DNA from 4 places in the Streptomyces sp. NPDC046881 genome. Region 4 is predicted to be linked to each of the others. Evidence: riboswitches for the same ligand, from Rfam matches in the RefSeq annotation. Region 4 holds a riboswitch; each other region holds the start of a gene.

Region 1 (2,996 bases), on a different contig from region 4:
GTCTGAGCGAGCACCGCACAGAGCGCCGGAGCCGCGTTCGCCTTTCGGGGCGGCGCGGCTTCGCCGTTTCCGCGCGCCCCGGGCCGTCGATTTACCGGGCGCCCGGAAAACGGCATGAATTACCGCACCATGAATTCCGGGCAGCAGAGAAGACCCCGCCCGGAATAACTCCTCTTTGTATACGGCGCCCGTGTTAATGCCGCTGGCCCGACATGTTTACGGCTTGTTGCGAAGTCCTCACACGTTCCGTGGCGCCGGAAAAGCGCAGCCGGTGCGCGCCCGTCGCGCGCTCGGCGTGCAGCGCGGTGAGCGCCCGCGCACGCTCGGCGTCCCCGCGCGCCACCGCGTCCACGATGGCTCCGTGCTCCGTCCAGGACTCCAGCGGGCTGGCCGGCGCCTCCACCGTGTACATCCAGGCGATCTTGTGCCGCAGCTGGGTGAGCATCGAGGTCAGCGACGGGCTCCCGGAGGCCTGGGCGAGTGTCTCGTGGAACCAGCCGCCCAGCGAGCGCAGATCCTCGCTGCCGCCCCGCCTGGCCCGCTCCTGGCCCAGCCGGACCAGGCCGCGCAGCACCTTCAGATGGGCCTCGGTGCGCCGCTGGGCGGCCCGGGCGGCACCCAGCGGCTCCAGCAGCATCCGCATCTCCAGCAGGTCGGCGGCCTCGTGCTCGGTCGGCTCGGCCACGCACGCGCCCGCGTGCCGGCGCGTGACCACGAAGCCCTCGGCCTCCAGGGTGCGCAGCGCCTCGCGCACGGGGACGCGCGAGACGCCGTACCGGCGGGCCAGGACTTCCTCGGTGAGGCGGCTGCCGCGCTCGTAGACGCCCGCGACGATGTCGTCCCGGACAGCGGTGCACACCGAGTGCGCCGGAATACGCATGACCGACCTCCGCCTTAATCCCCGTGAAACGTCGACGATGGACGCGTGTTCCGTGACTCTATTCCAATGAGCCGGAATTTCCGACGGCGAGCCCTAATCCATGGATATTTTTTGGTCAGCGGATCCGGCGGACACTGCGAAAAACGGCGAAAGCCCCGGCTCGGTGAGCCGGGGCCTCGGAGGGTCGTGCGCGGGACGTCAGAGGTTCACGCCGTGCTTGCGGAGGTAGGCGATCGGGTCGATGTCCGAGCCGTACTCGGGGCTGGTCCGCGCCTCGAAGTGCAGGTGCGGGCCGGTGACGTTGCCGGTGGCGCCGGACAGGCCGATCTGCTGGCCCGGAGCGACCTTCTGGCCCACCGTGACCCCGATGGACGACAGGTGGCCGTACTGCGTGTACATGCCGTCCGCCATCCGGATCACGATCTGGTTGCCGTACGCGCCGCCCCAGCCGGTGGAGACGACCGTGCCGGAGCCCACCGCGTGGACGGCCGTACCGCTGGCCGCGTGGAAGTCGATGCCGGTGTGCGAACCGGAGGACCACAGGGAGCTGCTGGCCTGGTAGCCGGTGGAGACGTACGAGTGCGCGATGGGGGCGACGAAGGTGTTCAGCAGCTTGCGCTCGGCCTCGCGGGCGGCGCGGGCCTTGGCCGCGCGCACCTCCGCGGCCCGCTTGGCGGCGGCCTTCGCCGCGGCCTCCTCGGCCGCCTTCAGCTCGGCGGCCTGCTGCTGGGCGGTGGCCTGCGCGTCGATCTGCTCGGGGACGTCCTCGGTCACGGTGAGGACGGGGACGAGGCCGGTCTGCTCCGTGGAGTTCTCGGCGGCGAGCGCCGGGGAGGCGGCGAGGGTGCCGATCACGCCGGTGGTGGTGAGGGCCGCGACGCCGGCCGCCTGGGCCGTGGTCCGCTTGACCCGGCCGGGCTTGCGGTGCTTCCCGGTGGCGCACATGAACGCCATGAAGTGACTGGTCCTTTCCTTCCCTCTCGCCTACCGGGTTAGCTGACGGGTTCGGAGCAGGAAGGTCTCCTACGGGCCCCCTCGCAGCCGCGCGGGCGCCCGATTCACCCCAGGGACGGTGGGTCCCCGGCTCCCCTGGCTCGCGCCGTACGGGGACTCGGCGATGACTGTCCGGTGCCGCGGGTGCGGCGCACTGCCTGACGAACAGCCCGGACGACGCTACGGCGACGCGCTTTCAATCCTCAAACGCAGCCGGGATTTTGTAGCGCATCCCACAGGGCAGACAGGCAACCTCCGCCCCAAAACGGGCATCTGAGGGACCGAGTGGAACAGCTGGGCCCTGACGACCCGTAGGTCGCCAGGGCCCACGCGCGCGTGCCGTTACTCGGCCGCCACCACGGTCACTTCACCGATGCCGAGCGCCTCCACCGGCGCCTTGATCCGAGCCGCGTCACCGACGAGGACGGTCACCAGGCGGTCCACCGGGAACGCGTTCACGACGGCCGCGGTGGCCTCCACCGTGCCCGTGGCGGCCAGCTGCCGGTACAGCGTCGCCTGGAAGTCGTCGGGCAGGTGCTGCTCGACCTGGTCGGCCAGCGTGCTCGCGACGGCCGCCGCGGTCTCGTACTTCAGCGGCGCCACGCCGACGAGGTTCTGCACGGCGACGTCCCGCTCGGCGTCGGTCAGACCCTCCGCCGCGACGGTCCGCAGCACCTTCCACAGGTCCTCCAGGGCCGGGCCGGTGTTGGGCGTGTCCACGGAGCCGCTGATGGCGAGCATCGCCGCGCCCGTGCCGTCCGGCGCGGACCTGAGGACCTGCCCGAAGGAGCGCACACCGTAGGTGTAGCCCTTCTCCTCGCGCAGGACGCGGTCCAGGCGGGAGGTGAGGGTGCCGCCGAGGCAGTACGTGCCGAGCACCTGGGCGGGCCACACCCGGTCGTGCCGGTCAGGGCCGATCCGGCCGATGAGCAGCTGCGTCTGGACGGCGCCGGGCCGGTCCACGATGACCACGCGCCCGGTGTCGTCGGCGGTCACCGGCGGCACCGGCCGGGGCTCGCCGGGGGTGCCGGTCCAGGCGCCCAGGGTGTCGCCGAGCAGCCCGTCCAGGTCGGTTCCGGTCAGGTCGCCGACGACGACCACGGTGGCCGTGCCGGGCCGCACA
Region 2 (2,996 bases), on a different contig from region 4:
GGGCACAGGTCTACGACGCCGGGACCGACCGTCTGCTGTGGTCGGTCCGGCTTGACCGGGAGCTGGCCGAGACCGCGCTCGGCAAGATCGAGGCGGAGGTGGGGCAGGTCTACGCGGCGGTCGACCAGGACGGCGTCGACGGGCTCACGCTGATCGAGCCCGGCTACCGGATGCCCCATCCGACGCTGCCCGCGGTGTGCGTCGGCCGGCGCGACGACCTGTGGACGGAGCCCATCAGCAAGGTGCTGCTGCGGCACGCCACCCTGTCGGACGACGAGTTGGCGGCGGTGGCGCGCGCGGCGGTGGGCTCGCTGGCGACGGTCACCATGTCCGGGCCCGGCACCGTGGAGCTCCAGCCGAGCGGGGTGACGAAGGCGACCGGGCTGGCGCTGGCCGCCGAGCGGCTGGGGATCGGTGCCGACCGGGCCCTCGCCTTCGGCGACATGCCCAACGACATCCCGATGTTCGACTGGGCCGCGCGCGGTGTCGCCATGGCCGACGCGCATCCCGAACTGAAGGCGGTGGCCGACGAGATCACCTTGTCGAACGAGGACGACGGCGTCGCCGTCGTCCTCGAAGGACTCTTCCCGGCCGGCTGACCGGGACATCAGGGGTGCCGGGCGCGGCCCCGGGCCGGTCAGTACGCGCCGAACACGTTGTCGATCGAGCCGTACCGCGCGGCCGCGTAGTTGCAGGCGGCGGTGATGTTCGCGACCGGGTCGTAGATGTTGAACGACGTTCCGGCGACGTGGTACGCGTTGAACGTCGGGTCGATCACCTGGAGCAGGCCCTTGGACGGGATGCCCTTGGCGGCGTTGGAGTCCCAGAGGTTGATGGCGTTCGGGTTGCCCGAGGACTCGCGGATGATGTTGCGGTAGATGCCGTTGTAGGTGCCCGGGATGTGCTTCTCGGCCATGATCGCGAGCGACTCGCGGATCCAGCCGTCCAGGTTGTTCGGGTATCCGGCGGTGGTGGTGGCGGCCGTCGTGGTGGTGCCGGTGGCCGCGGAGGCGCCGGTCGCGCCGATCAGCGGCAGGGCGAGGACGGCGACGCCGGTGCCGACGGCGGCGAGGGCGCGGACGAGGCGGGTGCGGCGGGGCTGAGCGGCAGCAGACATAGGGGTGTTCCTCTCCGGCGCCTGCGAGGTGAGCTGTCGGGTTCGGGCGGGGAGGTGCCCGGCCGTGCCCTGGAAGAGGCACGACTTCACCCCGAGCCGTACCGGTGCGGCGTGTGCCGTCCGGCCTGGCGGCTTACCTGGGTCCCCCGCTCCTGCCGTACGAATGAGTTCGTCGATGGGTTACGCGGGCGGCGGCAGGATTCGGCGTCCGCCCGACGGCCCGGAACGTATGCGAGAGCACATGTCGGGAACAAGTACCGGATTCACACAACATGCGATTTGACCTTGATCGATGCCGTATGGGGTGCTTGATCCTTTGCGGTTGCCAATCCTCAACTCGCCGACAGGACAAGGGCTCCCAGGGCCTTCTGAGGGTGGGTCGGGTGGAGGGGGAACGTGAGCCAACTCACGAAATAGCAAACTGCTTCAAATCAGACATGGGGGATTAGGGGGATTGAGGAGGGAAGTCGGGGTGGTGGTGGAATCCGGGGTACGGGGTGTGTCGTTGTCGTAGTGGGCGACGTAGTAAGGGGTGGCCAAAAAGGAGCGGAGAGGTTGCGGTGGAATGCCCGAATTACTGTTAAGGGGATAAATGTCCCTTCTTATTATGTGATCACCCCTATGTCGGTCATGATCCGATACCGCCCGGGCTGGACCGGTGGGCGCTATCGGTGATCGAACAGGGACCGGATACGCTGACTTGAGTGATGGCAGCGACCTATCGACAAACCGTGTAATCGCCAGCAGACACCAGCAGACAGGAGACCCCTCGTGACCGTCGTCGGGCCGTTCGGGCTGAGCGTGCGGGACCAGGCTCTGGAAGCCGATGTCCAGGCCGGATTGGCGGCTGTCGAGGAAGGCTTGCTCGAGGCCACCAAGAGCGAGGTCCCGTTCATCACGGAGGCCGCGCAGCACCTCGTACGCGCCGGAGGGAAGCGTTTCCGGCCACTCCTCGTGATGCTCGCGGCCCAGTTCGGCGACCCGTACGCGCCCGGCGTCGTACCGTCGGCCGTGGTGGTGGAGCTGACCCACCTGGCCACGCTGTACCACGACGACGTCATGGACGAGGCGGCCGTACGACGGGGGGTGGACAGCGCCAACACCCGCTGGGGCAACTCCGTCGCGGTCCTCACCGGCGACTTCCTGTTCGCCCGCGCCTCCCAGATCCTCGCCGACCTCGGCCCCGAGGCGGTCCGGGTGCAGGCCCTGGCGTTCGAGCGGCTGGTCACCGGTCAGATCCTGGAGACCGCGGGTCCCTCGGACGGACGCGACCCGGTCGAGCACTACCTGGACGTGCTCGGCGGCAAGACGGGCTCCCTGGTGGCCGTGTCGTGCCGGTTCGGCGCGATGATGTCCGGCGCCGACGAGACGGTCGTCGACGTCCTCACCCAGTACGGCGAACGGCTCGGGGTCGCCTTCCAGCTCGCGGACGACGTCCTGGACATCGCCTCCGACTCCCACGAGTCCGGCAAGACCCCGGGCACCGACCTGCGCGAGGGCATCCCCACCCTGCCGGTGCTCCGGCTGCGCGAGCGCGCCGCCCGGCTGGGCCTGCCCGAGGACGTCGCGCTGTGCGAGCTGCTCGACTCCGACCTCAGCGACGACGCCCGGCTCGCCGAGGCGCTGGCCGCGCTGCGCGCGCACCCCGCGCTGGAGCAGGCCCGCCGGGACACCGTGCGGTACGCGGAGGAGGCGCGGGCCGCGCTCGCCCCGCTGCGCGAGTGCGACGCCAAGGCCGCGCTGCTGGAGCTGTGCGACGCGGTCGTGCACCGCGCCGGCTGACCCGGCCGGACCACGTACGGGCGGCGGCGCCGTCCCGACCCCTACGGGTCGGGTGGAGATGCCGCCGCCGTGTGTCATACCGCAGGCGTACACGGAG
Region 3 (2,996 bases), on a different contig from region 4:
GAGGGAGCCCTTGTTGTCGGTGGCGTCCAGGTCGAACATGGCCTGGTCGATCAGGCGCTGCTCGGTGGCGTCGTAGCCGACCAGCTCCGGGCCGATCTGCTCGATGACGGCGAGGACGGCCTTCTCGACGCCCTTGCCCTGGTAGCGGTTCGGGTCACCGTCGCGGAGCTCGATGGCCTCGAAGGCGCCGGTCGAGGCGCCGGACGGAACGGCGGCACGACCCGTGCTGCCGTCGTCGAGGCCGACCTCGACCTCGACCGTGGGGTTGCCTCGGGAGTCCAGGATTTCCCGGGCTACGACGACGTCGATGGACGGCACGAGCATCTCCTTCTTGGATGTGACGCTGGAAGTGCGGGGCTGGTGTGCCTTGCGCCTAGAGCCTAACCGTCCCGGGGGCGTCGGCCACCGACCGACCGTCCCGTGGACAAGGCGACGCTACCTTTTGTTCCCGCCTGAAACAAAGGGGGTGGCGGGAGGCATGAAAAAACCCCGCCCCGGTGCGTACGGGGGAACACGCACCGGGGCGGGGAGCCCGTGGGGACCGGGGGGTGGCCCGCACGGGGGTCTTCAGGGTGGCCCGCACGGATGTGCGGGCCCGGTGATCCGGCCGGCAGCCGGGTGTCACTTCAGGTGCAGCTGCTGACCCGGGTAGATCAGGTTGGCGTCCTCGACGATGTCCTTGTTCAGCTCGAACAGCTTCTTCCAGCCGCCCTGCACGTGGTGCTTCTGGGCGATGGTGCTGAGCGTGTCGCCGGTGACGACCTTGTACTCGCCGTCGCCCTTCTTGACCTTCTTGCCGGTCGGGGTGGTGACGGTCTTGCTCTGGCCCTTGCTCGCGCTCGCGGCCGGACGCTCCGCGGAGCGGGAGGCGCTCTGCTGCTCGGTGGAGCGGGTGGTGGTGGTGCCGGTGCCGCTGCCCGAGTTCGAGGAGGTGCTCGGCGCCGAGCCGTTGTACGGGGTGCCGGACAGGCCCGTGCCGCAGACCGGCCAGGCGCCCTTGCCCTGCGCGGCGAGGACCTTCTCGGCGACCGCGATCTGCTGTGCCTTGCTGGCCTGGTTGGCCTGCGGGGCGTAGGCGGTGCCGCCGTACGCGGCCCAGGTGGAGGCGGAGAACTGCAGACCGCCGTAGTAGCCGTTGCCGGTGTTGATGGACCAGTTGCCGCCGGACTCGCACTGGGCGACCTTGTCCCACTCGGCGGAGGTGGCGGCGGAGGCGTTGCCGGCCGCCATCAGCGGGGCGGCGACGGCGGCACCGGTGACACCGGCGAGCGTGATGGCGCGAACGGCCTTGGACGGACGACGGTGCTTGCCCTTGCCGGTAAACAGCATGGATCGATCCCCTCACCGACGCCTGCGAGGTGAGCTGTCGGGTTCGGGCCGGTTGAGTTGCCCGGCCGCGCTCCCGCTGTCGCGGGTGGCGCGGCTTCACCCCCAGCCGGTCCGGCAGTCAACTGCCGGGCCCGGCACTTACCTTGGGTCCCCCGCTCCTGCCTACGGCGCTTGACGCGACGACTGTTCCCGGGCAACCGCTGGCAGGATTCGGCGTTGCGACTGCCGGGGCTCGTGGTGACGAGCGGCCTCGACCGTAGACACGCGATCCGCGGAATTTCAAAGACGATCAGGGCTTCTGAGACTCATCCCACACTTTCGCCAAACCGGACATTAAGGCGCTAAGTGGGGCGTCAACTCCGGCTACTTCGCGTCGGTTTCGCCCTCGACTTCCAGGGTCTGACCGGCGCTGATGTGGTTCGGGTCGGCCCCGATGGCCTTCTTGTTGCCGACGTAGAGCGCGTGCCACCCGCCGTCGACCTCAAGGGAGTCGGCGATGGAGGCGAGGGTGTCGCCCTCGCGGACGGTGTACGTGTCCGTTTCGCGCGCTGCGTGCCGTCCGGAAGAGGTGACTTCCTGACCGCTCGTCACGTTTTCGTCCGCGCTCGCCCCGCGGTGGCGCCCGCCACTGAGGGCCCCGGTGTCGACCAGGCTCCAGGAACCGGCGGCCTGCTGGGGGTTGTCCGCCGCACCGGTGCCCGGGGTGGCCGTCGGGGCGGATCCCCGCGAGTCTCCGGCGTCCGGCGAGGCGGACTTGTCCGACTTGGGGCCCTTGGTCCCCTTGGAGCCGGTGTCCGTACCGGCACCCTTGTCCGGCTTCCCGCCCGGCTCGGCGGTCGCGTCCGACGAGGAGCCGGAGCCCGAGCCGGAGTTGGCGTCGGAGCCGGCACCGGTGGAGGGCGACGCGTCCGGCCGACCGGACGGGCCGGAGCCCTCGGAGGCGTCGGAGGAGCCGGAGTTGCCGGATGTATCGGACTTCTCGGTCGATCCGGACGAGTCGCCCGAACCGTCCGTGTCACCGGAGCCGCCGACGCCCGTGTCGACGTCCACGGAGGAGCCCGAGCCCGTGGTCAGCCCGGACAGCAGGGCGCAGGTGGCCCACGGGGAGGTGCCCTTGTCGGCGAGGATCTTCTCGGCGACGGCGATCTGCTGGTTGCGGCTGGCCTGGTCGGGGCTGGCCGCGTACTGGCCGCCGCCGTAGGCGTTCCAGTCGTCCTGCGAGATCTGCAGGCCGCCGTAGTACCCGTTGCCGGTGTCCGCGCTCCAGGAGCCGCCGCTCTCGCATTCGGCCACCTTGTCCCACGTGGTGCCGTCGGCCGCGTTGGCGCTCGCCGCGCCGAGGAGCGGGATGGCGATGGCGGAGCCGGTCACGCCGGCCGCGACGAGGAGGGCGGGGGCCTGGCGGGGGCGACGGTGTCGACCGTTCCCGGAGAGCATGCAGAAGCCTTTCGAGCGACAGCAGAGCCGGCGCGGCGGATGGAGCCGGTCGCCGCGCTGATGGGTGAACGTATCGGCAGACGATCACTTGTCACAAGTTCATGCCGCGCAGATCACGTGAAGATCACAGAGTTGAGATGTTGTCATCTTCCGGCTGAGGGGCCGTCACCATTCGCTCCCACACCCCGCCGTCACCCGTCGGGAACGGCGCCGTCGCACCGCGGGCCGGG
Region 4 (2,996 bases):
CCTGGGCCAGGCCGGCGCCTCGGCCGCGGTGCTGCTCGCGGCCGGCGCCCCGGGCAAACGGTTCACGCTGCCCGGCGCCCGCATGGTGATCGAGCAGCCCGGGCTGCCGGAGCCGGTGCGCGGCCAGCCCAGCGACCTGCTCATCCAGGCCGAGGAGTTGGTGCGGACCCGGGCGACGCTGGAGCGGATGCTCGTCCGGCACACGGGGCGCACGGCCGAGCAGGTCCACGAGGACCTCGATCGCGACCTGATCCTGGACGCCGCCGGGGCCGTCGCCTACGGTCTGGTGGACGGCATCGTGCCCAGCCGCCGGAACACGCCCGGCGCACCGGACGCGAGGTGAGCCGCCCGTGCTGCCGGACCTTCCGCCGCTGCCGGCGCTGACCCGCGCCGAGGGCGAGTTGATCGACCGTTACCTGGAGGCCGTCGACCTGCTGGGCCGTATCAACCCGGCCCGGCCCGGGGACACCTACGGCGGGCTGCGCGCGGCCCAGGCCCTGGTGCGCAAGGCGGCAGAGCTGCGGGACGCGCTCGCGCTGATGCACCAGCGGGGCGAGACGGAGCTGCACGGGGACACGCTGGCACGGGCGTTGCGGGTGCTGGACGGTGAGCGCCGGGCCGCTCGCGTCGCGCTCCCGCCGGACGGCGTCGGCTGAGGCGGACGCCTGTCCGGCCCGGTGGCCCCGGACGTCGACGCGTGCCGTGCGAACGGAGCATGAAACGCCCCGAACGACGTACCGCCGACCGGTGGACTTCCCGATCGTTCTCCGGGCCTCCCGAGTTGCGCGGCGCGCAGATCCATGGGCCGCCGGAAAGGCGCGTCGCCCCAGGTCGGAGGCTACGCAGGGAAGTTGACGGGGGCTCGGACACAGCAGCGTCCACCCGAACGGGCGAGTGGTGAGTAACGCCACAAACTCCCGATTCCGTTGGGATTTTCAGACAGTCGTGAGTCAAGATCCCTGTCTGACGACAAGCCCCCGCCACCGCGGCGGGGCGGTCCGGGCGGACGCCGAGTCCTGCCGCCGCCCGGATGACCGGTCGACGGAAGTGGATCGGCAGGAGTGGAGGACCCAAGCAAGACGGGTCGCCGGACCGGATGTACGTCTGTTCGACACGGACGGGCGTCAGGCACCGAGCAACCCTTGGGGTGAAGCCGCGGCAACGCGGCCGGGCAACTTCGCCAGCCCGAATCCGACAGGTCATCCTTCACAGGCGGCTGACGAAGGGTTGCGCATGACTGCGCTCAATCGTGTCCCGTCGCTGATGGCCCGGGCCGGCACGGCCTCGGCCCTCACCCTCGCCGCCGTGGGCGGCTCGATCGCGGTGCCCGGCCTCGCCACCGACGCCTCCGCCGCGACCATGGCGACGAAAGCACTCAAGGTCGCGGCCTCCAAGAAGGGAGCCCCGTACTCGTGGGGGGCCACCGGGCCGCGCCGGTTCGACTGCTCGGGGCTGACGCTCTACTCGTACAAGAAGGCCGGCAAGAAGCTGCCGCGCACCGCCGCCCAGCAGTACAACAAGACGCACCACATCTCCGCCAGAAGCCGTAAGGCGGGCGACCTGGTCTTCTTCCACTCGGGGTCGTACGTCTACCACGTCGGCATCTACGCCGGTCACAACAAGATATGGCACGCGCCGAGGACCGGGGACGTGGTGAAGCTCCAGAAGATCTGGACGAAGAGCGTCTGGTACGGCCGGGTCAGCTGACCGGCCGTCAGGCCAGGAGCGGCTCCAGCAGCAGGGCCGCTCCCAGCGCCGTCAGCGCCACCCCGGTGCCCGCCTGAAGCCCACGGGCGGCCCGGGGCCGGCGCAGCCACCCGCCGAGCCGCTCCACCAGCAGGGCGACCAGCTGGAACCAGGCCAGCGCCAGCGCGCAGACGATCAGCGCGAGCAGCAGGGTCCGGGGCAGGGCGGGGCTGGACGCGGGCACGAACTGCGGCAGCAGGCTCAGGAAGGTCAGCGAGGCCTTCGGATTGAGCACGTTGGTGACGAACCCCTGCCGGAGCGGGTGGGCGGCTCCGGCCGCGGTCTCCTCGGGGGCCCGGGCGGACCGCCGCAGGGCCCACAGGGCGCGCACCCCGAGGTGCAGCACATAGGCGCCGCCGAGCAGCTGCAGCGCCCGGAACAGCGCGGGTACGGCGACCAGGACGGCGGCGACGCCGGCCACCGCCAGCGTGGTGTGCACCAGGAGCCCGCCGGCGATGCCGAGCCCGCAGACCGCGCCGTCCCGGCGCGAGACGAGCGCGTTGCGTACGACCACGGCGAAGTCCGCGCCCGGCATGGCGACCAGACCGGCGGCGATCCCGGTGAAGGCGATGAGCTGTCCGTCCATGCCGCCCAGCCTGCCCGGCCGCGGCCTTCAGTAGGTATTTCGAATCGACTGGGCCTGCCTTAAGCACTGCTTTAGGCTGACGGCATGTACGACCCGACCCGGCTCGCCGCGCTCGTGGCGGTCGCGGAGGCCGGCTCGATCACCCGGGCCGCCGACCGGCTCGGCTACACGCCGCCCGCCCTCTCCCAGCAGTTGGCCAAGCTGGAGCGGGAGGCGGGCGCGGCGCTGCTGGTGCGCCACCACCGCGGGGCCCGGCTGACCGAGGCGGGCGAGGTGCTGGTGGTGCACGCCCGACGGGTGCTCGACGAACTGGAGCGGGCCCGGCACGAACTGGCGCGGCTGACCGGGCTCACCGGCGGCGCGCTGCGGCTCGGCACCTTTCCGACCGCCGGGGTGCACCTGCTGCCGCCGGCGCTGAGCGCGTTCCGCCGGGCGCATCCCGACGTACGCCTGTCCGTCGCGGACTACGACCCGCCGGCCGGGGTCACCGCGGTGGCGGCCGGCGAGGTGGACCTGGCGCTCACCCACACCTACCACCCGGCCGAGCCCGTCCCGGTGCCGACGGCGGTCCGGCTGGAGCCGGTGCTGGTGGAGGAGCTGGTGCTGGTGACCTCGCCGGGGCACGCGCTCGGCAGTGCCTCGTCCCGGCTGCCGCTGGCGGAGC

The links. A riboswitch is a leader RNA that binds a small molecule or an ion and turns the genes downstream of it on or off. The one in region 4 is predicted to bind cyclic di-AMP.
Positions count from the first base shown of each region.
Region 1: another riboswitch for cyclic di-AMP. It lies ahead of ABZ923_RS14420 (M23 family metallopeptidase); the one in region 4 lies ahead of ABZ923_RS19650 (C40 family peptidase).
Region 2: another riboswitch for cyclic di-AMP. It lies ahead of ABZ923_RS03615 (transglycosylase SLT domain-containing protein); the one in region 4 lies ahead of ABZ923_RS19650 (C40 family peptidase).
Region 3: another riboswitch for cyclic di-AMP. It lies ahead of ABZ923_RS28155 (transglycosylase family protein); the one in region 4 lies ahead of ABZ923_RS19650 (C40 family peptidase).

Region 1 is NZ_JBEYXJ010000023.1:62,574-65,569, forward strand. It holds gene ABZ923_RS14410 (HPr family phosphocarrier protein) at 1-6, shown strand, start outside; gene ABZ923_RS14415 (GntR family transcriptional regulator) at 194-880, opposite strand; gene ABZ923_RS14420 (M23 family metallopeptidase) at 1,079-1,834, opposite strand; cyclic di-AMP (ydaO/yuaA leader) riboswitch at 1,847-2,007, opposite strand; gene ABZ923_RS14425 (pitrilysin family protein) at 2,216-2,996, opposite strand, start outside.
Region 2 is NZ_JBEYXJ010000004.1:30,548-33,543, reverse strand. It holds gene ABZ923_RS03620 (HAD family hydrolase) at 1-599, shown strand, start outside; gene ABZ923_RS03615 (transglycosylase SLT domain-containing protein) at 638-1,117, opposite strand; cyclic di-AMP (ydaO/yuaA leader) riboswitch at 1,123-1,302, opposite strand; gene ABZ923_RS03610 (polyprenyl synthetase family protein) at 1,889-2,899, shown strand.
Region 3 is NZ_JBEYXJ010000072.1:30,301-33,296, reverse strand. It holds gene eno (phosphopyruvate hydratase) at 1-324, opposite strand, end outside; gene ABZ923_RS28155 (transglycosylase family protein) at 622-1,329, opposite strand; cyclic di-AMP (ydaO/yuaA leader) riboswitch at 1,334-1,509, opposite strand; gene ABZ923_RS28150 (transglycosylase family protein) at 1,693-2,766, opposite strand.
Region 4 is NZ_JBEYXJ010000037.1:38,160-41,155, reverse strand. It holds gene ABZ923_RS19660 (ATP-dependent Clp protease proteolytic subunit) at 1-343, shown strand, start outside; gene ABZ923_RS19655 (hypothetical protein) at 351-656, shown strand; cyclic di-AMP (ydaO/yuaA leader) riboswitch at 1,030-1,230, shown strand; gene ABZ923_RS19650 (C40 family peptidase) at 1,234-1,707, shown strand; gene ABZ923_RS19645 (LysE family translocator) at 1,715-2,332, opposite strand; gene ABZ923_RS19640 (LysR family transcriptional regulator) at 2,417-2,996, shown strand, end outside.